Regions from separate parts of the Janibacter sp. Y6 genome, predicted to be linked through region 1. Evidence: riboswitches for the same ligand, from Rfam matches in the RefSeq annotation. Region 1 holds a riboswitch; each other region holds the start of a gene.
The links. Region 1 has a riboswitch for S-adenosylmethionine ahead of L6241_RS09285 (aminotransferase class V-fold PLP-dependent enzyme). Riboswitches for the same ligand answer to the same signal wherever they lie in the genome.
Positions count from the first base shown of each region.

Region 2: it holds a riboswitch for S-adenosylmethionine, as region 1 does, so the genes downstream of both, L6241_RS06725 (putative leader peptide) here and L6241_RS09285 (aminotransferase class V-fold PLP-dependent enzyme) in region 1, are expected to answer to the same signal.
Region 3: it holds a riboswitch for S-adenosylmethionine, as region 1 does, so the genes downstream of both, L6241_RS02960 (bifunctional o-acetylhomoserine/o-acetylserine sulfhydrylase) here and L6241_RS09285 (aminotransferase class V-fold PLP-dependent enzyme) in region 1, are expected to answer to the same signal.
Region 4: it holds a riboswitch for S-adenosylmethionine, as region 1 does, so the genes downstream of both, L6241_RS02915 (homoserine O-acetyltransferase) here and L6241_RS09285 (aminotransferase class V-fold PLP-dependent enzyme) in region 1, are expected to answer to the same signal.

Region 1 covers NZ_JAKLYZ010000003.1:355,111-362,250, forward strand. Annotated here, with positions in the region: gene L6241_RS09285 (aminotransferase class V-fold PLP-dependent enzyme) at 1-960, opposite strand, end outside; SAM riboswitch class IV at 1,001-1,113, opposite strand; gene L6241_RS09290 (prepilin peptidase) at 1,206-1,850, opposite strand; gene L6241_RS09295 (DNA translocase FtsK 4TM domain-containing protein) at 1,979-4,822, shown strand; gene L6241_RS09300 (ion channel) at 4,853-5,557, shown strand; gene rimO (30S ribosomal protein S12 methylthiotransferase RimO) at 5,593-7,050, shown strand; gene pgsA (CDP-diacylglycerol--glycerol-3-phosphate 3-phosphatidyltransferase) at 7,047-7,140, shown strand, end outside.
Region 2 covers NZ_JAKLYZ010000002.1:371,129-378,268, reverse strand. Annotated here, with positions in the region: gene L6241_RS06750 (LLM class flavin-dependent oxidoreductase) at 1-220, opposite strand, end outside; gene L6241_RS06745 (ABC transporter permease) at 250-1,116, opposite strand; gene L6241_RS06740 (ABC transporter ATP-binding protein) at 1,116-1,961, opposite strand; gene L6241_RS06735 (ABC transporter substrate-binding protein) at 1,958-3,001, opposite strand; gene ssuE (NADPH-dependent FMN reductase) at 2,998-3,579, opposite strand; gene L6241_RS06725 (putative leader peptide) at 3,750-3,854, opposite strand; SAM riboswitch class IV at 3,886-4,000, opposite strand; gene L6241_RS06720 (sodium:alanine symporter family protein) at 4,141-5,826, opposite strand; gene L6241_RS06715 (MATE family efflux transporter) at 5,929-7,140, opposite strand, start outside.
Region 3 covers NZ_JAKLYZ010000001.1:638,858-645,997, forward strand. Annotated here, with positions in the region: gene hrpA (ATP-dependent RNA helicase HrpA) at 1-883, opposite strand, end outside; gene L6241_RS02950 (hypothetical protein) at 911-2,143, opposite strand; gene L6241_RS02955 (hypothetical protein) at 2,140-2,463, opposite strand; gene L6241_RS02960 (bifunctional o-acetylhomoserine/o-acetylserine sulfhydrylase) at 2,808-4,151, opposite strand; SAM riboswitch class IV at 4,168-4,283, opposite strand; gene L6241_RS02965 (hypothetical protein) at 4,329-4,754, opposite strand; gene L6241_RS02970 (hypothetical protein) at 4,747-5,097, opposite strand; gene L6241_RS02975 (DNA-3-methyladenine glycosylase) at 5,151-6,050, shown strand; gene L6241_RS02980 (hypothetical protein) at 6,047-6,481, opposite strand; gene L6241_RS02985 (L-serine ammonia-lyase) at 6,552-7,140, shown strand, end outside.
Region 4 covers NZ_JAKLYZ010000001.1:628,682-635,821, forward strand. Annotated here, with positions in the region: gene L6241_RS02910 (universal stress protein) at 125-526, opposite strand; gene L6241_RS02915 (homoserine O-acetyltransferase) at 659-1,843, opposite strand; SAM riboswitch class IV at 1,862-1,973, opposite strand; gene L6241_RS02920 (DUF4192 domain-containing protein) at 2,024-3,070, opposite strand; gene L6241_RS02925 (YkvA family protein) at 3,173-3,607, opposite strand; gene L6241_RS02930 (EcsC family protein) at 3,703-4,431, opposite strand; gene L6241_RS02935 (DNA polymerase) at 4,534-6,210, shown strand; gene L6241_RS02940 (PAC2 family protein) at 6,247-7,140, opposite strand, start outside.

The sequences.
Region 1 (7,140 bases):
GTGCTCCTCGACGACCTCGCACGCGACGGCCAGGGCCACCGCGCCGAGGACGTTCGGGCTGCCGGCCTCGTGGCGGGCGGGACCGATCTGCCACGTCGTGTCCTCGTCGGAGACCGCCGCCGTCGCACCGCCCCCGGCGAGGTAGGGCTCGGCCGCGTCGAGCCAGTCCGAGCGCCCGACGAGCACGCCGGCGCCGTAGGGCGCATAGATCTTGTGCCCCGAGAAGGCGACGTAGTCGAGCTCCTCGAGCGCGAGGTCGACGGCGCGGTGCTGGACGAGCTGGGCGGCGTCGAGCGCGACCCGGGCGCCGTGCCGGCGGGCGACCGTCGCGATCTGCGCGACCGGCCAGTACTCGCCCGTGACGTTCGACGCGCCGGTGACGACGACGAGCGCGTCGGCGGCGCGCGAGGTCCGCAGCGCCGCGTCGACGACCGAGACCGCCTCGGCCGGGCTCGCGGGCACGGGGAGGCGGACGAGCTGCTCGGCGCGCCACGGCAGGATCGTCGCGTGGTGGTCGGAGCCGAAGACGAAGACCTGCGCGTCCTGCGGCACGACCGAGGCGAGGAGGTTGAAGGAGTCGGTGGTGTTGCGCGTGAAGATCACGTGGTCGTCCGCGCGCGCGCCGACGAAGCGGGCCACGACCTCGCGGGCCTGCTCGTAGCGCGCGCTCGTCACGCGCGAGGCGTAGCCGTTGCCGCGGTGCACCGACGAGTACGTGAGGCTCGCCTCGTCGACGGCGGCCTTGACGGCGACGAAGGCCGAGGTCGAGGCCCCATGGTCGAGATTCGCGTACTCCACCTCGGCGCCGGACTCGAGCGGGCAGACGAGCCCGTCGGAGACGAGGGCCGGGGTCGACGGCGCGCTCGGGCGGGGTCGCAGCTGGTGCACGGCCGCCAGCGTCGGCTCGGCGGGGCGGGGGAGCGTCGGCGCAGCGGCCGGGGCGAGAGCGGTGGTGGACATGGCATGCCTCCCATGAGGTCTGGGACCTCGGGGCAGCCGGGGTCCGCGCTTGCCGGCGTCGTCTGGCGTCGGCCAGGTCGTCACCCGGAGCACCCCACCGCGGAGGAGGGTTGCCGACCAGCGAGCCGGGGCTTGACGCTGGCACTCATGACCTTGGCCGCGACGATAGCAGCGGGTCGGGGAGCGGCGTCGAGCCCGTCCGGCCCCGTCTTGTCTGCTGAGACCTGGGCGGGGGAGGGGCGTGCTCAGGCGCGTACGAGGAGCGCGAGGACCGCCCCGAGCACGAGGTAGGGGCCGAAGGCGAGGTGCGTGGCCCGGTCCACCCGGCGCAGCACGAGGAGCACGAGCGCAGCGGCACCGCCGAGCGCGAAGGCCGCGTACACGCCGATGGTGAGGGTGCTCCACCCGTACCAGCCGAGCAGCGGGGCGAGGGCGAGCACGAGCTTCGCGTCGCCCATCCCGATGCCGCGCGAGCCGAGGACGAGGCTGACGAGCACGAAGGCACCGCCGACGCCCGCCGTGGCGACGAGCGCCCGGCGCAGGTCGTCCCACTGCCCGGACGTCGCCGCGGCGAGGGCGAGGAGCGCGAGGACGGCGGCCGCGAAGGGGAGCGTGAGGGCGTTGGGCAGCCGGTGGACGTCCGCGTCGACCGCGAGCAGGAGCAGGCCGACCGGGGCGAGGAGCGCGGTCGCCGCCGCGGCGGCGAGCGGCTCGTCGCGGGCGACCCAGACGAGGGCGGCCGCGAGCGCCGGCACCGCCGGCACGAGCCACCCGTGGGCGGGCAGCGGAGCCGTCTCGTCGGGGCGTCGGTAGGTGCCCGAGCGGCCCCACCTCCACGCGAGGGGCATGCCCACGAGCGCGACGGCGAGCGCGACGAGGACATGGGGCACGCACGCAGGGTATGCGGGCGCCGGTGGCTCTCCCCGGCGCCGTCCACACCCCCCTTCGCCCGGAACCGGCGGCCCCTGGTGCGCGTGTGACACGTGTGAAAGGGATGGCGATCGCCTAGCCTGCGAGCATGGCAACACGTAACGGCACCCCCGCGCGCCCGCGTGGGGGATCCACCCGCGCACCCGGTCGCACGGCCGCGACCAAGGGCCCGGGGCGGTCCACGGGCACCAAGGCCCGGTCCTCCTCGCGCTCCTCCGGCCGCACCGGCTCGAAGGGGTCGGGCACGACCTCGGCGAAGGGGGGCGGTCTCCCGCTCCCGCTCGCCGCCGTGCGCAGCACGTGGATGGGGGTCGCCGGCGCCGCCGGCGCCGGTGCCCGTCGGGTGGGCCACCAGGCCGGCCAGATCGAGCCCGAGCACCGTCGTGACGGTCTCGGCTTCACCCTCGTCGCGCTCGCCGTCGTCGTCGCCGCCGTCGAGTGGTGGGGCCTGCAGGGCGGGCTCGCCGATCTCGTGCACGCCGTGGCCGCAGGGACCTTCGGCCGTGTCGCCTACGCCCTCCCGCTCGTCCTCGTCCTCGCCGGGTGGCGCCTGCTGCGCGGCGCCGACGACGCGACGAGCGCCCGGCTCGGCTTCGGCCTGGCCCTGCTCTCGCTGTCGGTCTGCGGTCTGACGCACATCGCCCGCGGCATCCCGCAGCCCCCCGACGGCGCCGGCCCGATGCGCGACGCCGGCGGCATCGTCGGCTTCCTCGCCTCCGACCCGCTCGCCACCGGGCTCACCGTGTGGCCGACGGCGATCATCCTCGTCCTGCTCGGCACCTTCTCGCTCCTGCTCGTCACGGGCACGCCCCTGCACGAGATCCCCACCCGGGCCGCCTACCTGCGGGCCGTCTTCACCGGCGCCCCGCCGCAGCCGCACGACGAGGTCGAGAGCACGCCGGCGGCCGCCCGTGCCGTGCAGGCCGCCCGCAAGCGCCGCTTCGACGAGCTCGACGAGCGCGACGGCGACACCGCCTTCGACCAGGCCGCCCAGGTCTCGCCCGCGGAGAAGGCACGCCGCCGGCGGGCCGCGAAGGCCGAGTCCGACGCCGCGAAGGCGGCCGAGGACGCCGCGGCAGAGGAGGCCGCCGCCCCGGAGGCCCCGGCGAAGGGGGGCCCGCGCCCCGGCGAGAAGCGCTCGACCGGCAACGGCGTCGTCGCCCCGGTCGCCAAGGACAAGACCGCGTTGCAGCCGCCCCCGACGACCCAGCTGCCGCAGCGCGTCGAGCAGCTCGCCCTCGCCGGCGACGTCACCTACACGCTGCCCGACTCGGCGGCGCTCAAGGCCGGCTCGCCGCACAAGGAGCGCTCCGCCGCCAACGACCAGGTCGTCGACGCCCTGACCAACGTCCTCGACGAGTTCGGCATCGACGCGCAGGTCACCGGCTTCCACCGCGGCCCCACCGTCACCCGGTACGTCGTCGAGCTGGGCCCCGGCGTCAAGGTCGAGCGCGTCACCGCGCTCAGCAAGAACATCGCCTACGCCGTGGCCTCGGCCGACGTGCGCATCCTCAGCCCCATCCCGGGCAAGTCGGCCATCGGCATCGAGATCCCGAACGCCGACAAGGAGATGGTCTGCCTCGGCGACGTGCTGCGCAGCGACGTCGCACGGACCAACGAGCACCCGATGGTCATGGGTGTCGGCAAGGACGTCGAGGGCGGGTACGTCATCGCCAACCTCGCGAAGATGCCCCACATCCTCGTCGCCGGCGCGACGGGCTCCGGCAAGTCGAGCTTCGTCAACTCGATGATCACCTCGATCCTCATGCGGGCCACGCCCGACGAGGTGCGCATGGTGCTCGTCGACCCCAAGCGCGTCGAGCTCACCGCGTACGAGGGGATCCCGCACCTCATCACGCCCATCATCACCAACGCGAAGAAGGCCGCCGAGGCCCTCCAGTGGGTGGTGAAGGAGATGGACATGCGCTACGACGACCTCGCGGCCTTCGGCTTCAAGCACGTCGACGACTTCAACAAGGCGGTCCGCGCCGGCACCGTGCAGCCGCTGCCCGGCAGCGAGCGCACGATCCAGCCCTACCCCTACCTGCTCGTCATCGTCGACGAGCTCGCCGACCTCATGATGGTCGCGCCGCGCGACGTCGAGGACTCGATCGTGCGCATCACCCAGCTGGCACGCGCCGCCGGCATCCACCTCGTGCTGGCGACCCAGCGGCCCTCCGTCGACGTCGTCACGGGCCTCATCAAGGCCAACGTGCCCAGCCGGATGGCCTTCGCGACCTCCTCGCTCGCCGACAGCCGGGTCGTCCTCGACCAGCCGGGCGCCGAGAAGCTGCTCGGCCAGGGCGACGCGCTCTTCCTGCCCATGGGCAAGAGCAAGCCGATGCGCGTCCAGGGCGCGTGGGTCACCGAGTCCGAGATCCACGAGGTCGTCCAGCACGTCACCGGCCAGCTCGCCCCGCGCTACCGCGAGGACGTCGCCGTCGAGGCGCCGAAGAAGCAGATCGACGAGGACATCGGCGACGACCTCGACGTGCTGCTCCAGGCCACCGAGCTCGTCGTCACGACGCAGTTCGGCTCGACGTCGATGCTCCAGCGCAAGCTGCGCGTCGGCTTCGCCAAGGCCGGCCGCCTCATGGACCTGCTCGAGTCCCGCGGCGTCGTCGGCCCCTCCGAGGGCAGCAAGGCCCGTGACGTGCTCATCACGCCCGACGAGCTGCCGGTGACCCTGGCGCTCATGCGCGGAGACGACGTGCCGGACGCCGCCCCGGTGTCCCCGGACGACACGCAGGAGGTGCCGGGCCGAGGCGAGGGTCCTCGCCCCTTCGCCGGCGAGGAGGAGGTCGTCGACGTCGAGCGCGACCCGCAGCCGACCCCTCCGACCGGGCGCTACGCGGTCGACCCCATCGGCACGGACATCCCCGTCGACGACGACGAGGACGACGAGGACGCGTGGTCGCTCACCGGGCGCTGACCGGGGCCCCCGCGGCTCTACGCTGACGTCATGCCCGAGGTCTGGTACGCCCCGAAGAAGCCCCTGTCCGGCCGGGACTACTGGGTGGCGGTGCTGCGCAAGCAGCCGTCGGCGATCCTCCTCGCGATCCAGCTCCTGGCGATCCTGCTGCTGCCGTGGCTGGAGGCACAGCTGTGGGGGCGGCTCGTCTTCGTCGTCATCTCCTTCTTCGCGGTGACGATCGCCGCCTTCGTCACACGCTCGACGCCCTCGCTCACCTGGCTGGCGCTGCTCATCGGCGTCCCCTGCGTGGCGCTCGAGGCGTGGAGCGTGCTCTCGCCGGACAACGTCCTCGTCGGGGCCGTCGGCCACTTCGGGCTCGCGGCCTTCTACCTCTACGTCGCGTACGGGCTCGTGTCCTACGTCTTCTCCGACAGCTGGGTGACGAGCGACGAGCTCTTCGCGGTGGGCGCGGCCTTCACCGTCCTGCTCTTCGCCTTCGCCTACCTCTACCTCGGGGTCCAGTTCATCTGGCCGGAGTCGTTCACCGGTCACGTCCCCGGGCCGCGTCGCACGTTCCTCGAGCTGCTCTTCTTCTCCGCAGCCAACCTCACGAGCGTCGGGCTCTCCGACGTCGGGGCGATCCGCCCGCACGCCCGGGCTGTGACGATCATCGAGCAGCTCACCGGCGTCATGTACGTCGCGATGGTCATCTCCCGGCTCGTCGCGCTCACCGTGGCCAAGGCGCGCCGCTGACCGAGCCCCTCCGCGCGAGACCTAGAGTGGGGGGCATGTCTGAGCCGTCTCGCAGCGTCGCCCTCGTCACCCTCGGGTGCACCCGTAACGAGGTCGACTCCGAGGAGCTCGCCGGGCGCCTCGCCGCCGAGGGGTGGCAGCTCGTCGACGACGCCTCGCAGGCTGACGTCGCCGTCGTCAACACGTGCGGCTTCATCGAGCAGGCGAAGAAGGACTCGATCGACGCCGTCCTCGAGGCCGGACAGCTGCGCGAGACGGGGCGCACCCAGGCGGTCGTCGCCGTGGGCTGCCTCGCCGAGCGGTACGGCCGCGAGCTCGCCGAGGAGCTGCCCGAGGCCGACGCCGTGCTCGGCTTCGACTCCTACCGCGACATGTCCTCGCACCTGCGCGCCGTGCTCGACGGGCACCCGCCCGAGGCGCACGTCCCCGGCGACCGCCGCACGCTGCTCCCGCTCGCACCGCTCCAACGTGCCGACGCCGCGGCCGCGGTGGCCCTGCCCGGCCACGGCGACGACGGCATCTCCGCCGCTCCCGGTGGAGACTCCGCCGCTGTGCGCGACCTGCCCCGTGCCCGGCTCGACGACCGGCCCTGGGCGCCGCTGAAGATCGCCTCGGGCTGCGACCGGCGCTGCGCCTACTGCGCGATCCCCACCTTCCGCGGCTCCTTCGTCTCGCGCCGGCCCACCGACGTCATCGCCGAGGGGCGCTGGCTGGCCCAGCAGGGTGTGCGCGAGCTCTTCCTCGTCTCGGAGAACTCGACGTCGTACGGCAAAGACCTCGGCGAGCTCGACCTCATGCAGGCGCTCATGCCCCAGCTCGCGCAGATCGAGGGCGTCGAGCGGGTCCGCGTCAGCTATCTCCAGCCCGCCGAGATCCGTCCCGGCCTCCTCGAGGCGATGGCGGCCACCCCCGGGGTCATGCCCTGGTACGACATCTCCTTCCAGCACTCGAGCCCGACCCTGCTGCGCCGGATGCGCCGATTCGGCTCGACGCAGGCCTTCCTCGAGCTCGTCGAGGGCATCCGGGAGCGCCAGCCCGAGGCGGGCATCCGCAGCAACGTCATCGTCGGCTTCCCCGGCGAGAGCGAGGACGACCTCGCCGAGCTCGAGCGCTTCCTCGTCGCGGCCCGCCTCGACGTCGTCGGCGTCTTCGGCTACTCCGACGAGGACGGCACCGAGGGCGAGCGCCTCGACGGCAAGATCGACCCCGACGTCGTCGCCGAGCGCGTCGAGCGAGTGCGGACCCTCGTCGACGAGCTCTCGGCCCAGCGCGCCGAGGAGCGGATCGGGCAGCACGTCCGTGTCCTCGTCGAGCAGGTCGAGGACGAGGACGGGCACCTCGAGGTCGTCGGACGCGCCGAGCACCAGGGCCCTGACGTCGACGGCGAGACGATCCTGCTCGGCGAGGTCGAGGGCCTGGCCGTCGGTGACCTCGTCGACGCGGTCGTCGAGGGCACCGAGGGGATCGACCTCGTGGCCCGGGTCAGGCGATGAGCACGCCCGCGCCAGTCCCCGCGCCCGCACCCGAGCCGAGCCCGTGGAACCTGCCCAACGCGCTGACCGTCCTGCGCATCCTGCTCGTCC
Region 2 (7,140 bases), on a different contig from region 1:
CGAAGGCGTTGTGCGAGCTGTGCCGCACGGCACCGGACAGGGCGACGTTGTCGGCGAGGAAGACCGAGTCGAGCAGACCCCGCTCAGCGGTGCGGGCGATGTCGACGTAGTGCTGCAGGGTGAGCGCCTGCTCGGGCCGGGTGGAGGGGTGGCGCCATGCGGCCTCGTGGTGCCCGTTGGGCATGAGGAAGGCGTTGAGGTGGAGCTGTCGTGAGGTCATGGGTGGGTCCTGTCGGTCGAAGGGGGAGGTCAGCTGCCCTGGGGGGCGACGCGCCACCGCGAGAAGCGGCGCTCGAGGCGCACCAGCGCGGTGTTGACGACGAGCCCGAAGACGGAGACGGTGAGGATGCCGGCGTACATCTGCGGGATCTGGAAGCTGCTCTGCGCGTTGACGATGAGGTAGCCCAGTCCCGCCTTCGCCCCGACCATCTCGGCGGCGATGAGCACGAGGATCGAGGCCGTGCCGGCCATCCGGATGCCGGTGAAGATCGTCGGCACGGCCGAGGGCAGGACGACCTTGGCGAAGAGCTGGAGGTTGGACAGGCCGAGGGTGCGCGCGGCCCGCACGAGGAGAGGGTCGACGGTGCGCACGCCCGCCACCGTGTTGAGCAGCACGGGGAAGAAGGCCGCGTAGGCGACGACCGAGACCTTGCTCAGCTCGCCGATGCCGAGGAGCAGGGTGAAGACCGGCAGCAGCGCGAGCGCGGCGGTGTTGCGGAAGAGCTCGAGCAGGGGGGTGAGCAGCTCGCGCAGGCCCTCGTACCAGGCGACCGCGATGCCGACGGTGACGCCGACGACCACCGCGAGCCCGAAGCCGATCGCCGAGCGGGTCAGGCTCGCCGTGAGGTGCTCCTGGAGCTGGCCGGTCCGCACGAGGTCCCACAGCGCCTCGAGCACGACGTGCAGCGGCGGGAGGAAGACCGCCCGGCTCGACTCGAGGAGGTACTGGGGACCGAGCTCCCAGAGCAGGAGGAAGGCCACGACGGCGGCAGAGCGTCGGATGCCCGTGCGGCCGATGCCGGCCGCCCGACCTGCCGCTGACGGCGCCCGGGGCACCGGGGCGACCGCGGGGGCGTCGTCCGTCGTCGTGGGGGTGGTCAGGGTCGCGGTGCTCATCAGGCCGCCCTCTCGGTGCCGTCGGGCTGGATCTTGCGGTGGCCGGCGCGCTGGGCACGCTCGACCTCGTCGTGGAGCAGGCCCCAGATCTCGTGCCGGTAGGCGACGAAGGCGGGGTCGGAACGCAGGTCGACGGCGCCGGCCCGGTCGCCGAGGTCGACGTCGACGACCTCGGTGAGACGCCCGGGACGTGAGGAGAGGACGGCGACCCGCTGGCCGAGGTAGACCGCCTCCTCGATGCCGTGGGTGATGAAGACCGCGGTCGTGCCGGTGGTTCGCCAGATCCGCAGCAGCTCGTCCTGCAGCTGCTCGCGGGTCTGCGCGTCCAGGGCGGCGAAGGGCTCGTCCATGAGGAGGATCCCGGGCTCGTAGGCCAGGCTCCGGGCGATGGCCACCCGCTGCTTCATCCCCCCGGACAGCTCGTGCGGGAGCCGGTCCTCGAAGCCGGAGAGCCCGACGAGGTCGAGGTGGTGACGAGCCCGCTCGGTGCGCTCGGCGCGGCTGATCGGCAGCTGCTCGAGCCCGAAGGTGACGTTGGCCAGCGCGGTGCGCCATGGGAAGAGGGCGTACTGCTGGAAGACGATGCCTCGGTCCAGGCCCGGACCGGTGACCTCCTCGCCGTCGACGAGGACGCTGCCGCTCGTCGGCGTGCTCAGACCGCCGAGCAGGTCGAGCAGGGTCGTCTTGCCCGACCCGCTCGGGCCGACGAGGGTGAGGAACTCGCCGGCGGGCACGGTGAGGCTGATGTCGTCGAGCGCCCGCAGGACGCTCGCGCGGGGCTGCTCCTTCGTGGGCCGCACGACGAACTCCTTCGTCACGTGGCGCAGCTCGATGCTCGAGGTCACGACGACCCCTCCTTCGCGAGGTCGTTGTACTCGTTGGTGTAGATCTGCGAGGGGTCGAGCTCGCCCGCCGCGACGATGCCGCTGCTCTCCAGCCAGTCCGACCACTGGGTGAAGTCGGTGTCGCTGATGACCCCGCCGCGGGCGGGGATGCCCGTGCTCTTCCAGTACCGCAGGGTGGCGGTCGTCTCGTTGCGGTCGCGCGCCTCGACGATCTGGGTGAAGCGGGCGATGACGTCGGCGCGGGGCGTCGTGCGGGCCCACTCGATGGCCTTGGCGACCCCGGTCGTCAGCTCTCGGGTGGCCTGGGGGTGCTGCGCGATGAAGTCGTCGCGCAGCACGTACTGCCCGCCGTTGATCGGTCCGACGACCTCGGTGTCGCGGAAGAGCTCACGGATGTCGCCCTGGGCCTTCGCGTGGTCCTGGAAGATCCCGCCGAGCGCACCGGCGTCGACCTGCCCGCGTCGGACGGCCTCCTCGGTGTCGTTGGGCGGCAGGACGATGAGCTGGACCTGGTCGATCTCGCTCTGCGACAGCCCGGACGTCGTCAGCCACGTGTCGATCGCCGCCTCTGCGTGGGCGCCCAGCGTGTTGACCGCGATCTTCTTGCCGACGAGGTCACGGGGCCGGCGGATGGCGCTGTCCTTGCGGACGTAGACCCCCTGGTAGGACTTCGCGTCCGAGCCGTAGTAGTTGACGACGGCGGTGATCGGGGAGCCCGCCTCGACGAGCTTGACGATGGCGCCCGAGAAGGCGCCGCCGATGTCGGTCTGGCCGGTCGCGACGGACTGGATGTCCTGCGGGCCGCTGGTCGTCGCGCCGACGTACTCGAGCTGGACGCGATCGAGGTAGCCGAGGTCGTCGGCGAGCTCGGGCCAGGTGACGGCGTTGGCGCTGCCCTGGTAGCGCACGGTCGTGTGCGCCCCCTCCTCCTGCGACTGCGCGTCGCTCGTGGGCAGGGCGCAGCCGGTGGCCAGGCTCGTCGTCAGGGCGAGGAGCGCGCCGGCGGACAGGACGGAGCGGCGGGTCGTGGTGCGCATCAGGCCACCCGCTCCACGCCGTGCGCGCGGTCGGCGGCTGCGACGAGCGATCGCCCGGCGACGCCGTCGAGGAAGACCCGGGTGACCTCGCGAAGGGGGGCGGCGGCGGACTCGTCGAGGAGGATCTCACCGCCGTCGAGCAGGTGCACCTCGTCGGCCCGCACGAACCACCCGGGGGTGATCGCGCTCGGCGCCAGGCTGGCCAGCACCGGCCGCAGCGCGTAGTCGACGGACAGGACGTGCGCGGGGCTGCCTCCGGTGGCCACGGGCAGGACGACCTTGCCGCGCAGCGCGTCCTGGGGCAGCAGGTCGAGGAAGGTCTTGAGCAGACCGCTGTAGGCCGCCTTGTAGACCGGGGTGCTCACGACGACGGCGTCGGCGCTCGCGATCGTCGCGACCGCGGCGGCGACGTCGGGGTGGGCGGTGTCGGCTCGCAGGAGCGGCCCGGCGGGCAGGTCGCGCAGGACGACGGGCAGGGTGAGGTGGCCGGCGCGCTGGACCCAGCGCGAGAGGTGGGTGAGCACGCCGTCGGTGCGCGATGTCGTCGACGGACTGCTCGAGATGGTGGCGACGAGAGCCATGGGGATGCCTTCCTGGGCATGGGGGGTCGTCGGACGTCGGCGGGTGCCGGACGGCCGTGGTGCGGTGAGGGTGGGGCGACCCAGGGGCGCTGGGTCAGGGGTGACGGGCACGCCACGCTGACCGGGCCGCGGGGCGACCGGTCGGTGGTGGGGGTGCTACGTCTGCTGCGTCAGCGGCGACAGAGCGCGCTGCTGACGCGGAGCAGGTCGACGTGCCGTCGCTCGACGTGCCGGCAGCTGCGCCGGCCCGTGGTGCGGGTCGTGTCGGTGCTCATGTGGTGCCCGTCCTCGTCTCGAGGCCGTGGGGCCTCGCGCTTGCCCCTGCCAGTCGGCAGGGGCCAGGTCCTCACCCGGAGCACCCCACTGCGAGATGGAGGGTTGCTGTCCAGCGAGCCGGGGCTTGGCGCTGGAGCTCATGACCTGCGAGGAACCTAGCGCGCGGTCAAGTCCTATCGCAACAGTAGGGATTGGTGTCTCGCATCTCGGACCGCCTACGGACGCAGGACGACCCGCCGGCGGTGTGCCGGCGGGTCGTCCTCGTCATGACGTGGGTCGGGCGTGTCAGTCCTCGTCGGCCCGGGCCCCGCCGCGGGCGCGCTCCTCCATGCTCAGCCCACTGTCGTGAGCCGAGTCGGTGCGCATCTGGGGCAGGTCGCCGGTGTTGCCCTGCTCCTCGCGGATGGCGCTCAGCTCGGCCTCGTCGGCGGCGCCGAGCTCGTAGAGACGTCCGCTGCGCCAGTCGGCCAGGTAGTCGCGCATCTCGCTCTTGAGCTCGGGCAGGAGGAAGTACAGCCCGAGGAGGTTGATGAAGCCGCACATGAAGAGGAAGGCGTCGGTGAGGGTGAGCACCGAGCCGAAGGTGAGCACCGTGCCGATGACCGTGAAGGAGACGAAGATCAGCTTGTAGGTGAGCAGGCTCGGCCGCGACGGGCCGAAGAAGTACTCCCAGGCCTTCTCGCCGTAGTAGCTCCACGTGATGAGCGTGGAGAAGGCGAAGAGCGCCACCATGACGGCGAGGATCACCGGGAACTGCGGCAGGAAGGTGGCGAAGGCGTCGCTGGTGAGGAGCACGCCGTCGGGCGCGCCGCCACCCGCCTTGACCTGGTCGATGCCCTCGCGCCACGACGGCGGGTTCGCGATGACGATGGTCAGGGCGGTCATCGTGCACACGATGACCGTGTCGATGAAGGGCTCGAGGAGGGCGACGAAGCCCTCGGAGACGGGGCGGGTGGTCTTCACGGCCGAGTGCGCGATCGGGGCCGAGCCCAGACCGGCCTCGTTGGAGAAGGCCGCGCGCTGGAAGCCGACGATGAGGACGCCGACGAGGCCGCCGAGCCCGGCCTCCGGGGTGAAGGCGCCGCTGACGATGTCGCCGAGGGCGCCGGGGACCTGGCTGATGTTCGAGCCGATGACGAGCAGGCACGCCGCGACGTAGCCGATGCCCATGACCGGGACGAGCTTCGAGGTCACCGCGGCGATCGAGGTGATGCCGCCGAGGATCACCGCGCCGATGAGCGCGGCCAGGGCCAGGCCGAAGACGAGCGCGGACCCGTCGGAGCCGAGGAAGCCGTCGGCGCCACCGGTCACCTCGCGAGCCTGGGCGAAGGTCTGGTTGGCCTGGAACATGTTGCCGCCGCCGACCCCGAAGAAGAAGATCGCGATGGCGAAGGCGCCGGTCATGATCGCGGCGGGGACCCGGCCGAACCGGCCGTACGCGACCGGCAGGTACTTGAAGGGGCCGCCGGAGATCGAGCCGTCGGGGTTGACGGTGCGGTACTTCACGCCGAGCGTGCACTCCGCGAACTTCGTCGCCATGCCGAGCAGACCGCAGACGACCATCCAGAAGGTCGCACCCGCCCCACCGAGGGCGAGAGCCGCGCCGACGCCGGCGATGTTGCCGAGGCCGACGGTGCCGGACAGCGCGGAGGACAGGGCCTGGAAGTGCGTGATCTCACCGGGGTCGTCCGGGCGCGAGAACTTGCCGCGGACCACCTCGAGCGACAGCCGCGCGCCGCGCACCTGCACGACGCCGAGGTAGGCCGTGATGATGACGCCCGCGGCGACGAGCCAGAGGACGACGAGGGGCAGCTCGGAGCCCCCGGGGAGGGGTACGGCGTAGAAGACGACGGAGGACAACCAGTCGGCGAAGGGGCCGACGACGTCGTTGACCGCCTCCTCGAATCCTCGCAGGCCACCGCTGTCAGCGGCAGGGACGGGCAGGACGGACGACGCTTGTGGCGGGGTCATGCCGATCCACGCAACCGCAGTCGTGGCGGCAGATCAACGGGTGAGACCGAGACGTTGTCCGGCTGTGACCCGCGGTGCCGGACGTGCCGCGACCGTGGGCGGTCAGCGGCGGGCGCCGGTGACGAGCCAGGCGTCGCTGCGCAGACGCCACCACAACGTCGCCCAGCGCACGAGCATGAAGCCGCTGAAGGCGACCCAGAGGACGACCATCGCCGAGGTCGCCGTGTGCCCCTGGCCCAGGTGGCGGGCGAGCAGGACGAGCGGCACGTAGGCGAGCAGGACGACCGTCGAGGCCCCGGCGAGCCAGCGCCCGTCGCCGGCCCCGATGAGGATCCCGTCGGCGGTGAAGACGAGGCCGGCGAGCGGCTGGTCGATCGCGACGACGAGCAGGCCCGAGGCGATGGCGGCGCGCACCCCGGCGTCCGTCGTGAAGAGGGCGGGGAGCACCTGGTGCCCGGCAAGGACGAGCAGCCCGAGGACGACGCCGGTCCACCAGCCCCACCGCATCATGATCGCGCTCGCGTCGCGGACCGCCCGGCGGTCGCCGGCCCCGAGGGCCTGACCGGTGAGGGCCTGGGCGGCGATGGCGATCGCGTCGAGGGCGAAGGCGAGGGCTGACCAGATCGTCATCGTCACCTGGTGCGCCGCGAGGGGCACGTCGCCGAAGCTCGCGGCGGTCCACACGGTGAGGAGGAGGATGGCGCGCAGCGCGAGCGTGCGCACGAGCAGCGGCACCCCCTCGACGGCCGACCGGAGCACCCGGGCGACGTGCGGCCGGGGGGACGCGTCATGCGCACGTCCGTGGCGGGCGACGACGGTGACGAGCGCTAGAGCCATGCCCGCCTGGGCGACGACCGTGCCCCAGGCGGACCCCGCGATGCCCATGCCCAGCCCGTGGACGAGGACGACGTTGAGCACGGCGTTGACGGTGAAACCCACCCCGGCGACGACGAGCGGTGTGCGGGTGTCGAGAAGCCCACGCAGGATGCCCGTGGCCGCGAGGACGACGAGCATCGCCGGGAGCCCGAGCGCGCTGATGCGCAGGTAGGTCTCGCCCTGGAGGAGCACCTCTGGCGAGCCCCCGACGGCGGCGACGAGCGGGTGGGCGAAGACCGCGGTGACGACCGCCGCGAGGGCGCCGATGACGAGCGCGAGCCACACCCCGGACCAGCCGCTCTCGATGGCGTCGCGGTGCAGCCCGGCGCCGACCTGGCGCGAGACCGCCGCGGTCGTGCCGTAGGCGAGGAAGACGAAGACGCCGGCCATCGTCAGCAGCACGGCGCTCGCCGCCCCGAGACCGGCGAGCGACACGAC
Region 3 (7,140 bases), on a different contig from region 1:
GGCCGGAGTGGCGACCGAAGACACGGTGCTGCTCGGCGGAGGAGAGCCGGGCGTAGAGGGGCAGGACCTCGGTGCCCGGCAGGTGTATGCCCTCGAGCGCGTCCGCGGCGTCGCGGATCTCGCGCTCGCCGGAGAGGAAGACGAGGATGTCCCGCGCCCCGCCGGGGTCGGGCTCGGTCCACAGCTCCTCGACCGCCCGGCAGATGCCGGTGATCTGGTCGACGTCCTCGCCGTCCTCGCCCTCGCCGACGAGCGGTCGGTAGCGGACCTCGACGGGGTAGGTGCGCCCGGAGACCTCGATGACCGGGGCGGGGGTGCCGTCGGCGTCGGCGAAGTGGGCGGCGAAGCGGTCGGGGTCGATCGTCGCCGAGGTGATGATGACCTTGAGGTCGGGTCGGCGCGGCAGCAGCTGCTTGAGGTAGCCGAGGATGAAGTCGATGTTGAGGCTGCGCTCGTGCGCCTCGTCGATGATGAGCGTGTCGTAGCGCCGCAGGTCGCGGTCGCGCTGCATCTCGTTGAGGAGGATGCCGTCGGTCATCACCTTGACCGCCGTCGCGTCGCTGCTGTGGTCGGAGAAGCGGACCTGGTAGCCGACGAGGCCGCCGAGCTCGACGTGCAGCTCCTCGGCGATGCGCTCGGCCACGCTGCGGGCGGCGATCCGTCGCGGCTGGGTGTGGCCGATCTGGCCGCCCATCCCCCGGCCGACCTCGAGCGCGATCTTCGGCAGCTGGGTGGTCTTGCCCGAGCCGGTCTCGCCGGCGATGACGACGACCTGGTGCTCACGGATCGCGGCCGCGATCTCGTCCTTGACGGCGACGACGGGCAGCTGCTCCGGGTAGTGCAGCTGCGCCGCCGTCATCGGCGCAGCGAGGGGTCCGGGCATGCGCGCCAGGATACGTCCGGCCCCGTGCTAGGGCGGCGTCGGCTCCTCGACCCGGCGGGCGGCGGCGGCGCGGCGGCGGTCCTCGCGTCGGGCGTCGCGGCGCTCGCGCTCGTGCGCATCGGCGTCGGTCACCGGGCGGAGGCGCTCCCGCGTCGTGCCCGCGGCGTCCGCGGTCCGCCCGACGTGCCGGGCGACCTTCGTGCTCGACGCGACGCCCTGGACGACCTTCACCGGGCGGGAGGCACCCGAGACGGCGCGCCAGTCGGCGGCGAGCTCGTCGGCGAGGGCGAGGCCGCTCCGGTCGCGGGCGAGCTGAGTCCCCTTCGCCACGGCGAGCTCTCGGCTGCGGGCGGCCAGTCGGGTCGTGCTCTGCCGGGCGGTGACGTGCCAGGGCTGGTCGAGCGCCCGTGGGGCACGGGCAGGGCTCGCCGTCCGCGTCGTGCGGGTGACGGAGGTGGCGGCGGTGCTCACGCCCCGCGTCGAGCGCAGGACCCGTCCGCTGCCCTTGATGACGCCGTCGGCGACGAGGTACCTCGAGTCCGACGCGATCCGGCGCCAGCTGCCGTGACCGTAGGCCACCCGCAGGCCGGCCTGGCCGAGCGGGTCGAGCGCGGTCCCGAGGGCGAGCGGCTTGAGCAGGCCCGCCCACGGCCCGGTGAAGAGCGCGCTGCGCCCGAGGTCCCGGGTGCCCTCGAGCGCGTCGTAGCCGGGCGGGTCGGCCAGATCGGTGCACACCTCGTCGAGGTCCGCGGCGAGCAGGGCCTCGTCGCGCCGGGCGTCCTCGCTCGCGGCGGCGTAGGCGCTCTCGTGGGCGAGGACCTCGCGGTGGGCCTCGGCGCGTCGCGCCCGCAGCGCGTCCTCGGCCGGGTGGGGTGCGTAGAGGGCGAGCTGGCGGTCGATCTCGGCGAGGGTGTCGCACGTGCGCTCGTGCGCGGCGGCCGTGCGCGCCATCTCCTCCTGGGTGGTGCGCAAGGTCCGCGAGTAGCAGGTGATCCGCTCGCCCGCGTCGCCCATGCGCGCGGCGACCTGGCGCAGGGTCACCGGGACGTCGCCCACCTCGCGGGCGAAGGTCTCGCCCGACGGCGACTCCCACACCCCGTGGGTGCTCACCTGCCCGAGGAGCTCGGCGACGAGCCTGACGTTGTCCTCGACGGTCGTGAGGTCGCTGCCGAGCGCGGCGACGACGTCGGTGGCGGCGAGGTCGACGCGGTAGGGGTCGAGCGCGAGGATGTCGCGGGCGCTCCAGTCGTAGCCGGTCACAGGGTGCCGACCTTCGTCCCGCGCTCGAAGGTCGGTGTCACCGAGCGGCGCACCATGTCGTCGGTGTCGACGTAGCAGGCACCCGCGGAGCGGGCCAGGCGGGCGAGCGAGGTGAGCTGCGCGCACAGCGTGACCCGTGCGTGCTCGAAGTCGCCGTAGACCCGGTCGACCGCCTCCTCGGCCACCCGGTCGACGAAGCCGTGGTCGACGTCGCCCGCCCCCCGCGTCTGCGCCGACCGCTCCTCCAGGTGGGTCGCGATCTCCTCGAGCCGGTCGCCGAGCGCGGCGATCGCCTCGGCGCTGATGGTCAGCCGTGTCATCCCCGAACGCTAGGTCGACCCGCCACCCCGGCCGGACGAGTTGTCCACAGGCCCTCGTCGGTCGAGGTGCGAGGGCGCCTGCGCCCGAGCCTCGAGACCACCCGAGACGTTCGCACCTGCTCGGGTTACAACCAGCGCTCGCGCCAACATCTCGGGAGACCACCCCAGACGTTCGCACCTGCTCGGGTTACAACCAGCGCTCGCGCCAACATCTTGGGAGACCACCCGAGACGTTCGCACCTGCTCGGGTTGCAACCAGCGCTCGCGTCGACATCTCGGGCGGGCCCAGCCCGCTGACGACGAAGGGGGACCCACCACCGGGTGGGTCCCCCTTCGCCAGGACGTCAGCTCGCGGCGCGCTCCTGCGCCTCGCCCGCGGCCGCGGCGAAGCCCCGCTCGAGGTCGGCGACGATGTCGTCGACGTGCTCGATGCCGACGGCCAGGCGCACGAGGCCCGGCGAGACACCGGCCGCGTAGCGACCCTCGTCGCTGCCCTGGCTGTGCGTCGTCGACCACGGGTGGATCGCCAGGCTGCGCACGTCGCCGATGTTCGCGACGTGGCTGTGCAGGGTCAGCCCCTCGACGAAGCGGCGACCCGCCTCCTCGCCGCCGACGATCTCGAAGGTAAGCACGGCGCCAGCACCCTTCGGCGCGTACTTCTGCGCGAGGGCGTGGTGCTTGTGGTCGGGCAGGGACGCCCAGGTGACGTGCTCGACCTGCGGGTGACCGACGAGGAAGTCGGCGACGGCGCGCGTGTTCTCCAGGTGCCGCTCGATGCGCAGCGAGAGCGTCTCGATGCCCTGCGCGACGAGGAAGGCGTTGAAGGGCGAGACCGCCGAACCGAGGTCGCGCAGCAGCTGCACCCGCGCCTTGAGGATGAAGGACAGGTTGGCCCCGAAGGCGCTGCCGACGCCGAGGTCCGGTCCGTAGCGCAGCCCGTGGTAGCTCTCGTCCGGCTCGTTGTAGGACGGGAAGCGCTGCGGGTGCAGCGCGTAGTCGAAGGTCCCGGCGTCGACGATCGCACCGGCGATCGTCGTGCCGTGCCCGCCGAGGTACTTCGTCGCCGAGTGCACGACGACGTCGGCGCCGTGCTCGATCGGGCGCAGGACGTAGGGCGTCGCGACGGTGTTGTCGACGACGAGCGGCAGCCCGAGCTCGTGGGCGACCCCGGCGACCCCCTCGACGTCGAGGATCTCGCCGCTGGGGTTGGAGATCGTCTCGCCGAAGAAGAGCTTGGTGTTCTCCTTCGCCGCGTCGCGCCACTGCTGGAGGTCCGCCGCGTCCTGCACGAAGGTCACCTCGATGCCGTAACGGGGCAGGGTCGAGCCGAGGAGGTTGTACGTGCCGCCGTACAGCGCCGGGCTGGCCACGACGTGGTCGCCGGCCTCGGCGACGTTGAGGATGGCGAAGGTCGTCGCGGCCTGGCCGGACGCGACGAGGAGGGCGCCGACTCCCCCTTCGAGCGCGGCGATGCGCTGCTCGACGACGTCCGTCGTCGGGTTCATCAGGCGGGTGTAGATGTTGCCGAGCTCCTTGAGCCCGAAGAGGTTCGCGGCGTGCTCGGTGGAGTCGAACTGGTAGCTCGTCGTCTGGTAGATCGGCAGCGCGCGGGCGCCGGTCGTCGGGTCGGGGCTCTGCCCGGCGTGGATCTGCTGCGTCTCGAAGTGCCACGTCGTGGGGTCGGACATGAGGGTTCTCCTGGTGTCATCGCGCTTGACCGTGGGCGGGTGCTCACGGACCAGGTCGTCTCCCGGGGCACCCCACCGCGGATGGAGGGTTGCCGACCAGCGAGCCGGGGCTTGACGCTGGTGCTCTTGACCTGCGGGCAGGCTAGCCCGCGTCCTCGCGGCGCGACAGGGCGCGTCTCAGGATGTGGTGGGCGCGCCCGCCGGGGCCGTGCGGCGCAGCCACCACAGCCCGACGAAGGGGAGGACGAGCGGCAGGAAGCCGTAGCCGGAGCCGAAGTGCGACCAGACCGTCTTGTCCGGGAAGAGGTCCGGTGCGAGGTAGGACAGCGCCCCGACGAGCAGGACGCCGACGGCCTCGACCGTGATCGTCGCGGAGGCGACAGAGCGCCGGTCGGTGAGCAGGGCCCACGTCGCGACGACGTAGACGAGCGCGGCGAGCGCGCTCAGCAGGTAGGCCAGCGGCGCGCGGTCGAAGTACTCGAGGACCTGCAGGGTCGAGCGGCCCGTGGCGGCGAGCGCGAGGGTGCCATAGGCGATGACGAGCAGCAGACCGGGGCCGCTGCGCACCGGACGGCCGGTGCGCTCCCCCGTCGCCTCACGCATGGACGGTCCAGATCTGCTGGATGCGCAGGGTCATCACCGCGACGACGAGGGCGCCCCCGAGGACGGCACCCATCGCCCAGCGCGACTTCTCCTTGATGGCGAGGTAGGCGAGCGCCGGCGGCACGAGCGGCAGGGTGACCGCGTATGCCGCCATCGTCGGCCCCTCGCCGGGGGTACGGACCTGCCCCGCGACGACGCAGGCGACGACGGCCTGGACGACGAGGAGCAGCTCGACGACGGCGGCGACGAGCAGCAGCCGGTCGTCGATGACGCGGTCGAGGGCCGTGTAGGCGCCGGCGACCACGGCGAGGACGAGGGAGGCGACCAGGACGATCGTGGTCAACGGCACAAGCACGAGAGCCAAGGGTAGGGCCTGCTCCTGGGCAGGATCGACCCATGCCCGCCGACCGCGACACCCCTGACCGCGTCGGGGGCCCCGTCACGGTCGAGACGACCCTGCGCTACGAGCCGCCGCTGGACTGGCAGGGGCTGCTCGACTGGTACCGCTACCACTCGCTCGACGGCGTCGAGGTCGTCGACGACGACCGCTACCGGCTCGCGCTGGCGCTCCCCCACGGCTCGGCGCTCGTCGAGCTGCGCGACGACCCGGGCCAGGACCGGCTCGACGCCCGGCTCGAGCTCGCCGATGCCGCCGACCACGACGCGGCCGTCGCCGTCCTGCGGCGGATGCTCGACCTCGACACCGATCCCGCCGAGGTCGACGCGCACCTGCGCACGGTCCCGGTGCTCGCTCCCCTCGTCGCGCGGCGCCCGGGCATCCGGCTGCCGGGCACCCCCACCCCCTTCGAGGCTGTGCTGCGTGCAGTCACCGGTCAGCAGGTGAGCGTGGCCGCCGGGCTGACCCAGCTGCACCGGCTCGTCGCCGAGGTCGGCACGCCGAGCGCGCAGGTCGGCGCGCTGCAGCCCTTCCCCGGGCCCGCGGCGGTGCACCCCTTCGGCACCGGGTGGTACTACGGGACGCGGTCACGACGACGGGCGCTCGAGGGGGTCCTCGACCTGGCTGCGGACGGCGGCCTCGACCCTGGTCTCGACCCCGAGGCGACCGGCGCGGCGCTGCACGCCGTGTGGGGTGTCGGGGCGTGGACGGTCGCGAGCACCCTCATGCGCGGGCACGGCGCCGCGGACGTCGACCTGCGTGGCGACCGGGCGCTCGTCGTCGCCCTCGAGCGGCTCACGCGCGAGGTCGACCTGCCGGGCGTCCTGCGCCCGGCGAGCCCGTGGCGCAGCTATGCCGCGCTGCACCTGTGGACCGCGCGACCGCTGGGCAGCCGCTAGCTCGCGAGCGCCCGCTCGTCCCACCGAGGCAGCAGGCTCACGCCGTCGCGCGTCGCGAGATAGGCGCCGAGCAGCTCGACCCCGCCCTCGCGAGCGGCGCGCAGCGCGCTCTCGTGCCAGGCCCGCACCTCGTCGTCGGGCACGCTGCCGCGCGGGCGCCCCACCGCGACGACGACAGCGGCCAGGCTCGCGCCCAGGTGGCCGAAGAAGGCGTCGAAGAGGGCACGTCGCTCCCCTTCGTCGGTCGTGGGGTCGACGCCGTCGACGGTGACCGGCTGGATCATCCGGCCGTCGGCGTCGCACAGGAGGAGGCTGATGCAGCGCCCCTCCCGCTCGTCGTCGCGGACGACGAGGTCGACGACGTCGGCAGCGAGGCGCTCGTCGCGCAGGGACAGGGCGGGCCACCCAGGTGGCAGGTCGGAGAAGGTCATGACCGCAAGACTTGCGCGGGACGGGCCGATCGCCGCGAGCTTTTCCACAGCGCCCGTTACTGTGACGCACGTGGCACTCAGCGTCTTCGACCTCTTCTCCGTCGGCATCGGGCCGTCCAGCTCGCACACGGTGGGACCGATGCGGGCGGCGGTGCTCTTCGTCGAGGGAGTGCGTGACAGCGGCGACCTGCCCCGCGTGGCGCGGGTCAAGGCCGAGCTCTTCGGCTCGCTCGGCGCGACGGGCCACGGCCACGGCTCGAACACCGCCGTCATGCTCGGCCTGTCCGGCGAGCGGCCCGAGCTGTGCCAGCCCCGCGAGGTCAAGGGCCGTCTCGCCCAGATCCGTGAGAGCGGTCGGCTGAGCCTGCTCGGCGAGCACGAGATCGACTTCGCCGAGGCCGACGACGTCGTCCTGCACCGTCGGGCCACCCTGCCGCTGCACCCCAACGGCATGACCTTCCACGCGTGGGACGCCGCGGGCGAGCTGGTCTCGCAGCGCACGTACTACTCCGTCGGCGGTGGCTTCGTCATCGGCGAGGACGCCTCCGGCTCGACGAAGGTCGTCGAGGACACCACCCCCGTCGCCCACCCCTTCACCACCGGTGACCGCCTGCTGCAGATCTGCGCCGAGACCGGGCTGTCGATCGCCCAGGTCATGC
Region 4 (7,140 bases), on a different contig from region 1:
TCCGGAGCAGGTGGCGCCTGGGCGCTCGGCCGCGGGCTTGATCACCATTATAAGTCGAGAGCACGCGAAGGGCCCACGCGACCGTGCGCATGGGCCCTTCGGCGGTGCTGCAGAGCGTCTCGCGTCAGGCGTCGGCCTTCACCGCGAGGACGGGGCACGGGGCGTCGAGGAGCACCCGCTGGGCGTTGGAGCCGAGGATGAGCTTGCCGACGGGGGTGCGGCGGCGCAGCCCGATGACGATGAGCTCGGCATCGGTCTCCTCCGCGACGGCGATGAGGTCCTCGGCCGGCTCCTTGCCGCGCACGAGACCACGCACGTCGACGTCGACGCCGCTGCCGGCGAGGTCGTCGCGCACCCCCTGGAGGGTGGCCTCCTGGGAGGCGGCGTTGTCACCGGTGAAGCCCGAGCCGCCGCGGTCGGAGTGCACGACGACGAGGCGTCGCCCGCGCAGCTTCGCCTCCTCGACCGCACGGTCGAGGGCGGCGCGTCCCTCCTTGGTCGAGACGTAACCAACGACGATCGTCATCTGCGACTCCTTGTCCATGGCTGGTAGTTGCCGCAGACGCTACACCGCGAGCGCGGTGCCGCACGGGCAAGAGGACGGGGCGCGCCGGACGCGTCAGCGGTGCCGGTCGAGGCCGTCGTCGGCGGCTCGGCGTCAACCGTCGAGGGCCTCGCGCACGATCGTCGCGACCTGCTCGATCTCGGTGAGGAAGCCGTCGTGCCCCGACCGGCTCGTGACGAGCCGCTGGACCGTGCCCGGGCGCAGCGCGGCGACCTCGTCGGTGAGCCGTGGGGGGTAGAGCCGGTCGCTGTCGACGGCCGCCACCGTGAGCCGCCCGGGGTAGGCCCGCAGCGCCGACTCGAGACCGCCCCGGTCACGCCCGACGTCGTGGGAGTTCATCGCCTCGGTGAGCACGACGTAGGAGTTGGCGTCGAAGCGACCGGCGAGCTTGGTGCCGTGGTGCTCGAGATAGCTCTCGACGGCGAAGGGGGCGTCGGCCCCCTCGGCCTGCCCGCGCCGCCCGAAGCGGTCGTGCAGCTCGATCTCGCTGCGGTAGGTGACGTGGGCGACCTGGCGCGCGATGCTCAGACCGGCGTCGGGGCCCTCGGGCTGCCCGTAGTAGTCGCCCCCGGCGAAGTGGGGGTCGTTGCGGATCGCCATGACCTGGGCCTGCGACCACCCGATCTGCTCCGCCGTCGCGTACGGGGTGCTCGCGAGCACGACGGCCCGCTCGACCCGCTCGGGCTCCGAGAGCGCCCACTCCAGGGCGCGCATGCCGCCCATCGAGCCGCCGACGACCGCGGCCCACCGGGTGACGCCGAGGGCGTCGGCGAGCAGGACCTCCGCGGCCACCTGGTCGCGGATCGTCACCGCTGGGAAGCGCGAGCCCCACGGGGCGCCGTCCGGGGCCGGCGAGCTCGGGCCGGTGCTGCCCTGGCACCCGCCGAGCACGTTGGGCGCGACGACGAAGTAGCGGTCGGTGTCGACCGGCGCGCCGGGACCGACCATGCCCTCCCACCACCCGGGCGTCGGGTGACCGGGGCCGCTCGGCCCGACGACGTGGCTGTCGCCGGTGAGGGCGTGCTCGACGAGGACGGCGTTGGAGCCGTCCGGGGCGAGCTCGCCCCACGTCTCGTAGGCGATCCGGACCTCGGGCAGCCGTGCGCCGCGCTCGAGGTCGAGCGGTCCGAGGTCGGCGAAGACCCGGCCGCCGGGGTCGTCGCCCTCGCGCCAGGCCGCGCTCGGGCGCGCCGGGCCTGCCGCGCGGGCGGGCACCGAGGTGGGGATGGGGGTGCCCGGTCGATCTGCACCGGGTCGGACGAATGACGTCACGCTCATGACGGATGCGCTCCTGCAGCCTCGCTCTTGCACGCACCGGGTCGGTGCGGCCAGGTCATCACCCGGGGCACCCCATCGCGAGGAGGGTTGCCGCCCAGCAAGCCGGCGCTTGACGCTGGGTCTCATGACCTGCCCGAAGTGTAACGAGGCGCCGTGGGCGGGGCCACGGGCGTCTCACCCTCAGGCGGCGGGCAACCGGATGCCGTGGGTGACGAGCTGGTCGAGCAGCACGGCGAGCCGGTAGCGGGGGTCTGCTCGCAGGGCCGCCTCGAGGGCGATGCCCGCCAGGGCACCGCTGCCCGACCACCAGGCCACCTGCCCGACGACGGTGAGCAGCGGCGCGCTGCGCGGCTCGGGCACCCGGTGCACGACACCGCACAACCGGTCGAGCAGGGCCTCGACGTCGAGCGCCGCCGCGTCGTCGACCTCTCCCCCGCGGCTGCCCGTCGCATCGTGGGTCCACGTGCAGCAGCGCGCCGCCGCGGCGGCGGTGCGCAGGTCCTCGGGGTCGATGCCGGGCACCGCGTCCGGCCCGGGGGTGAGGACGGCGAGGAGGGCGTCGCGCCAGGCCCGGTCGCGCAACGACACGACGAGGTCGGCGACGACGTCGTCGTCGAGGTCGTCGACCGGCTCCCGGGCGCGCAGGACGGCCGTCCAGGCGGCCGTCGCCGCAGCCCGGCCCCGAGGCCCCGTCGGCCGGCGCGCGAGGAGCGTCTCGACGAGCGCGCTGCCCGGGTGGGTGCCAGGGGCGACCTGCTCTGCGAGGTCCGACCGCGTCCGCAGGGGCGCTCGTCCGTGGGCGACCAGCGCGGCGACACCGGGCACCCTGCTCGCCTCGGGGAGCACGACGCCGTCCTCCTCCCACCCCTCGACGTCGCGGTCCGGCGAGTGCCACCGCCCGTCGCGCACGACGACGACCGGGCTGCACCCGATGACGCCTCGGTCGACGAGACCCGCGAGGACTGCGCGCATCCGGGCGGAGGCGCCGGACCGGGTCTCGTAGGCGACGGCGACCACCGCGCGGGCACGGGTCTGCACGACCTGCCCGACCATCTGGCGCACGGCGCGCTCGGCGTGCTCGTCGGGGACGATGTCGCAGCGCTGGATCAGCCCGACGCGTCGCCCGTCGAGGGCGAGCAGGACGAGAGAGTCCTCGGGGTGGAAGCCGAGGAGATAGGGCGCCATGACGGCGATGTCGACAGGGGTGCGGGCTCGGACGGTCTCCATGACCGCACGCTGCCCTGTGGCGCGGGCTCCCGTCAGGACGTCGCGGCGCCCTGTGGACGACGGCTGCGCGGCGCGCCCACCTGTGGACGACGCACGTGGCCGTCAGTCGCGAACGACCTCGGAGGGCACGGTCGTCGACGTCGCGTAGGCGGATGCGGGGCCGGGCGTGGGGCCCGATGCGTAGGCATGGGCACCGGGAGCGGGCGAGCCGGCCTGCTCCCAGGCGATGAAGTCCTCGGTCTCGCGCACGAGCGACACGGCGAGCCAGGACAGGATGACCGCGTCGTCGACGAGGCCGACGACGAGGAGCAGCCCCTCCGGCACGACGTCGATCGGCGAGACGACGTAGCCGAGGCCGAGGAGCATGAGGGTGAGCTGCCCGCTGCTCATCCCCTGGTAGCGCCCGCTGCGCACGGCGCGGACGAGGCGGGGCAGTGCGAGCACCCGCTGGATCAGGCTGGGCGTGCCGGGACGGGTGGCGCTGCGCACGGCGCCGGCGAGGTTCGCGGCGGCGTGCATGCGGTGTCGTCGGGCCATCGGGCTCCCCTTCTCGAGGTCGGGCCGGTCTGGGGCCGGCCGCGAGGAGTAGAACGAGCGGGCGACCCGGAGGATTCCCCCGGGTCGCCCGATGGTCACGAGGCGGGCGGGAACTCCGTGCGCACGTGGTCGGCGAGCTGCTTGAGCAGCCATGTGTCCATGCCCCCTCCGACGGCCCCGCCGACGACCGGCACCGACTTGCCGAAGCGGGAGAAGGACTTGCGCCCCGCCGTCGACAGGATCCGGAAGCCGACGGCCTTGTTGACGACCATGAGGGCCGGCCCCGGGAGGCGCTGCGCGGCGAGGTTGGTCAGGCGCCCGGACGGGGCGGCCATCCCGGCCTTGGCGAGCAGGTCGTTGGCGTCGGCGCCGACGAGCGCGAGGAGGACCGCGCTGCGGATGCGCGGGTCGGCGATGTCGTGGCCGCGCAGACGGGCGGTCGCGGCGGTCATGCGGGTCGCGAGGAGGTAGAAGCCCAGGACGTTCGCCGGGAGCGCCACGGGCAGCGTGATGAAGCCGCCGAGGTTGGTGACGAAGCCGCTCGCCGCGACGAGCTTGAGGTGGTCGCGCATGACCTCGTCGACGGCCTTCTCGGCGTTGCCGCCGTGCTTGGCGAGCGCGGCGTCGGCGACCTGGGCGGCCGAGTCGAAGGGGCCGCGCCCGTCGATGCCGGTGTCGAGGAGGCTCTCGACGACCCGGGAGACGGACGCGTTGAGCGCGCCCTGGTCCTTCGGGTCCTGCGCCTGCTCGAGAGCCGTGCGCGTCTGCTGCACCTGCTCCTTCTCGTCCTTGCCGAAGCCGAGCGCGTCGGAGATGCGTCCCACGGGTCCTCCTGGTCTGTCTGCGCCGGGCCGTGTCGCCCGCCGCGTGGTCATCCTGCCCCATCGTGCGCACGCCGAGGCCCCGCAGCCGCCTACCGTGACCCGGTGAGCACGAGACCCCTCCCCGGCGCCGCGCGCGCCCTGGTCCTCTCGCCCGGCGCGGCGCTCGCCGTCGGCGCGGAGGACCACGTCGTGCTGGGCCCGGACGTCGCCGGCGGGCTCGCGACGCTGAGGCCCACCCGGTGGGTCACCTGGTCGGCTCGCGATCTCGCCCCTCTCCTGGCGGCCGGGGCCGCGCTCCCCCGCACGTGGGACGTCGCCGAGGCCCACCGGATCCTGCACGGCGGGTGGCGTGCCGATCCCGCGACGGCGTGGGCGCACGCCCGGGGCCTCGACCCCGGCGCCCTGCCGGCGCCGGTCGGCGACGACCTCTTCGCCGCTCTGTCCGAGGACGGGGACCCGGACGACCTCGTGCGACCCGACGGCTACCTGCGCGCCGACGCCGGAGCGGTGTGGGCGGGCGACTCCCTGGCCCGCGGTCTGGCCTGGGGGCGCGCGGCCCTGGAGGTGGCCCGCTGGCAGCAGGAGCGTCTCGAGCGGCTCGGCCCGCGAGCGGTCGTCACCGCTCACGCCGAGTCGGCGGCTGCCGTCCTCGCGGTCGAGCTCGAGCGCGACGGGCTGCCCGTCGACCGGGCGGCCCTCGAGGAGCTCGTCCAGCAGGCCGCCGGGCCACGCCTGCTCAGCGAGGCCGACGAGGCTCGCGCCCGTGCCGAGCGTGACGCGCCGGTCCTCGCCAGCGTGCCGGGCATCGGCCGGGTCGACCTGCGCAACCCCGCCGCCGTCCGCAGCCTGCTGGCGACGGCCGGCGTCGACGTCCCGAGCACCCGCAAGTCCGTGCTCGCCGAGCACGTGCATCGCCACCCCGTCGTGCCCGCCCTGCTCGAGTGGCGTCGGCGCGAGCGGATCGCGACGACGTACGGGTGGCGCTGGCTGGCCGAGCACGTCGGCGCGGACGACCGGCTGCGCGGGGCGTGGACGGCGTGCGACGGGGCGGCCGGGCGGATGACGGCTCAGGCCGGGCTCCACAACCTGCCCGCGGAGCTGCGGCCCGGCGTCGCGGCCGCTGCGGGGCACGTCCTCGTGCGGGCCGACCTCGGCCAGGTCGAGCCTCGCGTCCTCGCCGTCGTCTCCGGCGACGAGGCCTTCGCCGCCGCGAGCACGGCCGCGGACCTGTACGAGCCGGTGGCCCAGCGCCTCGGGGTGGAGCGCCCGGTCGCGAAGATCGCCGTGCTCGCCGCGATGTACGGCCAGCGCAGCGGGGCCGCCGGCGAGGCGCTGCGCGGTCTCGAGCGCGCCTACCCGGTCGCCATGGGCCATCTCGACCGCGCGCAGCGCGAGGGCGAAGGGGGACGACCCGTGCGCACCTTCGGCGGGCGGCTCGTGCGCACCGCCTTCGGTGCCGTCGGGCCCGGCGAGGACCCGGGGCCGCTCATCCGCTCACGGGGACGTTTCGCCCGCAACGCCGTCATCCAGGGCTCGGCCGCCGAGCTCTTCAAGGCGTGGGCGGTGACGGTGCGCGAGGCCGTGCGGCCGCTCGGCGGTCAGGTCGTCCTGTGCCTGCACGACGAGCTGCTCGTGCACGTGCCGCACGAGCACGGCGAGGAGGTCGCCCGGCTCGTCGACGAGTCGTTGCGGCTCAGCGCCCGCCGGTGGTGCGGTCACGACCGCGTGCGCTTCGTCTCCGACACCTCCGTCGTACGCCGCTGGTCCGAGGCCAAGTAGGCCCCGGACCAGCGTGGACGGCGTCGCGACGAGCGCTCAGCTGTCGCCGTCGTCGACGGTGCGCAGGAAGTCCTCGAACTCCGCACCGAGCTCGTCGGCCGAGGGCAGCTTGTCGTCCTCACCGGCCAGGAGGCTGGGGCGCTCGATGCCGCGCAGGTGCACGTCGTACTGGCGCTCGAGCCCGTGGACGGCCTCGGCGACCGCGGCGTTCTCACCGATCTCGCGCTCGATCTCGAGGCGGTTCTCGCCGGCCGCCTGGACGAGGGCGTCGTTGGGCAGGTTGAGCCCGGTCGCGTCGACGACCGCGTTGAGCGCGGTGAGCGCGCCGTCGTGGAAGGCCGAGCCCGCGAGGTAGTGCGGCACGTGGATCGCGAAGCCCATGGCGTCGAGACCGGCCTCGCCGAGACGCAGCTCGAGCAGCGAGCCGAGGCTCCCCGGCACCTGCACGGTGCCGAAGACGGGCTTGCGCTCGCCGATGAGGCGCTCGTCGGTGGCGTGCGCCGTCATGCCGATCGGACGGGTGTGCGGCACGGCCATGGGGATGCCGTGCGCCTGCACGACGAGGGTGATGCCGAGCCGGCGCACGAGGTCGGTCACCGCCAGGACGACCGCCTCCCAGCGGTAGTCGGGCTCGGGACCGGTGAGCAGGTAGTACGCCTGGCCCTCGCGGTCGGTCAGCTGGTAGAGCAGCAGGGCCGGGTCGTCGTAGGAGCCGTAGCGGGTCGCCTCGAAGACGATGACGGGTCGGCGGCCGCGGTAGTCGAGCAGGCTGTCGACGTCGAAGGACGCGACGACACGGGCCTCGCCCGCGGCGAGCAGGTGGTCGACGAGGATGCGCTGGGTGCCCCCGGCGTCGATGAAGCCGTCGAAGCCCACGATCATCGGCCCGGGCGTGAGCCGGCTCGGGTCGATGTCGACCTCGAAGCGGTA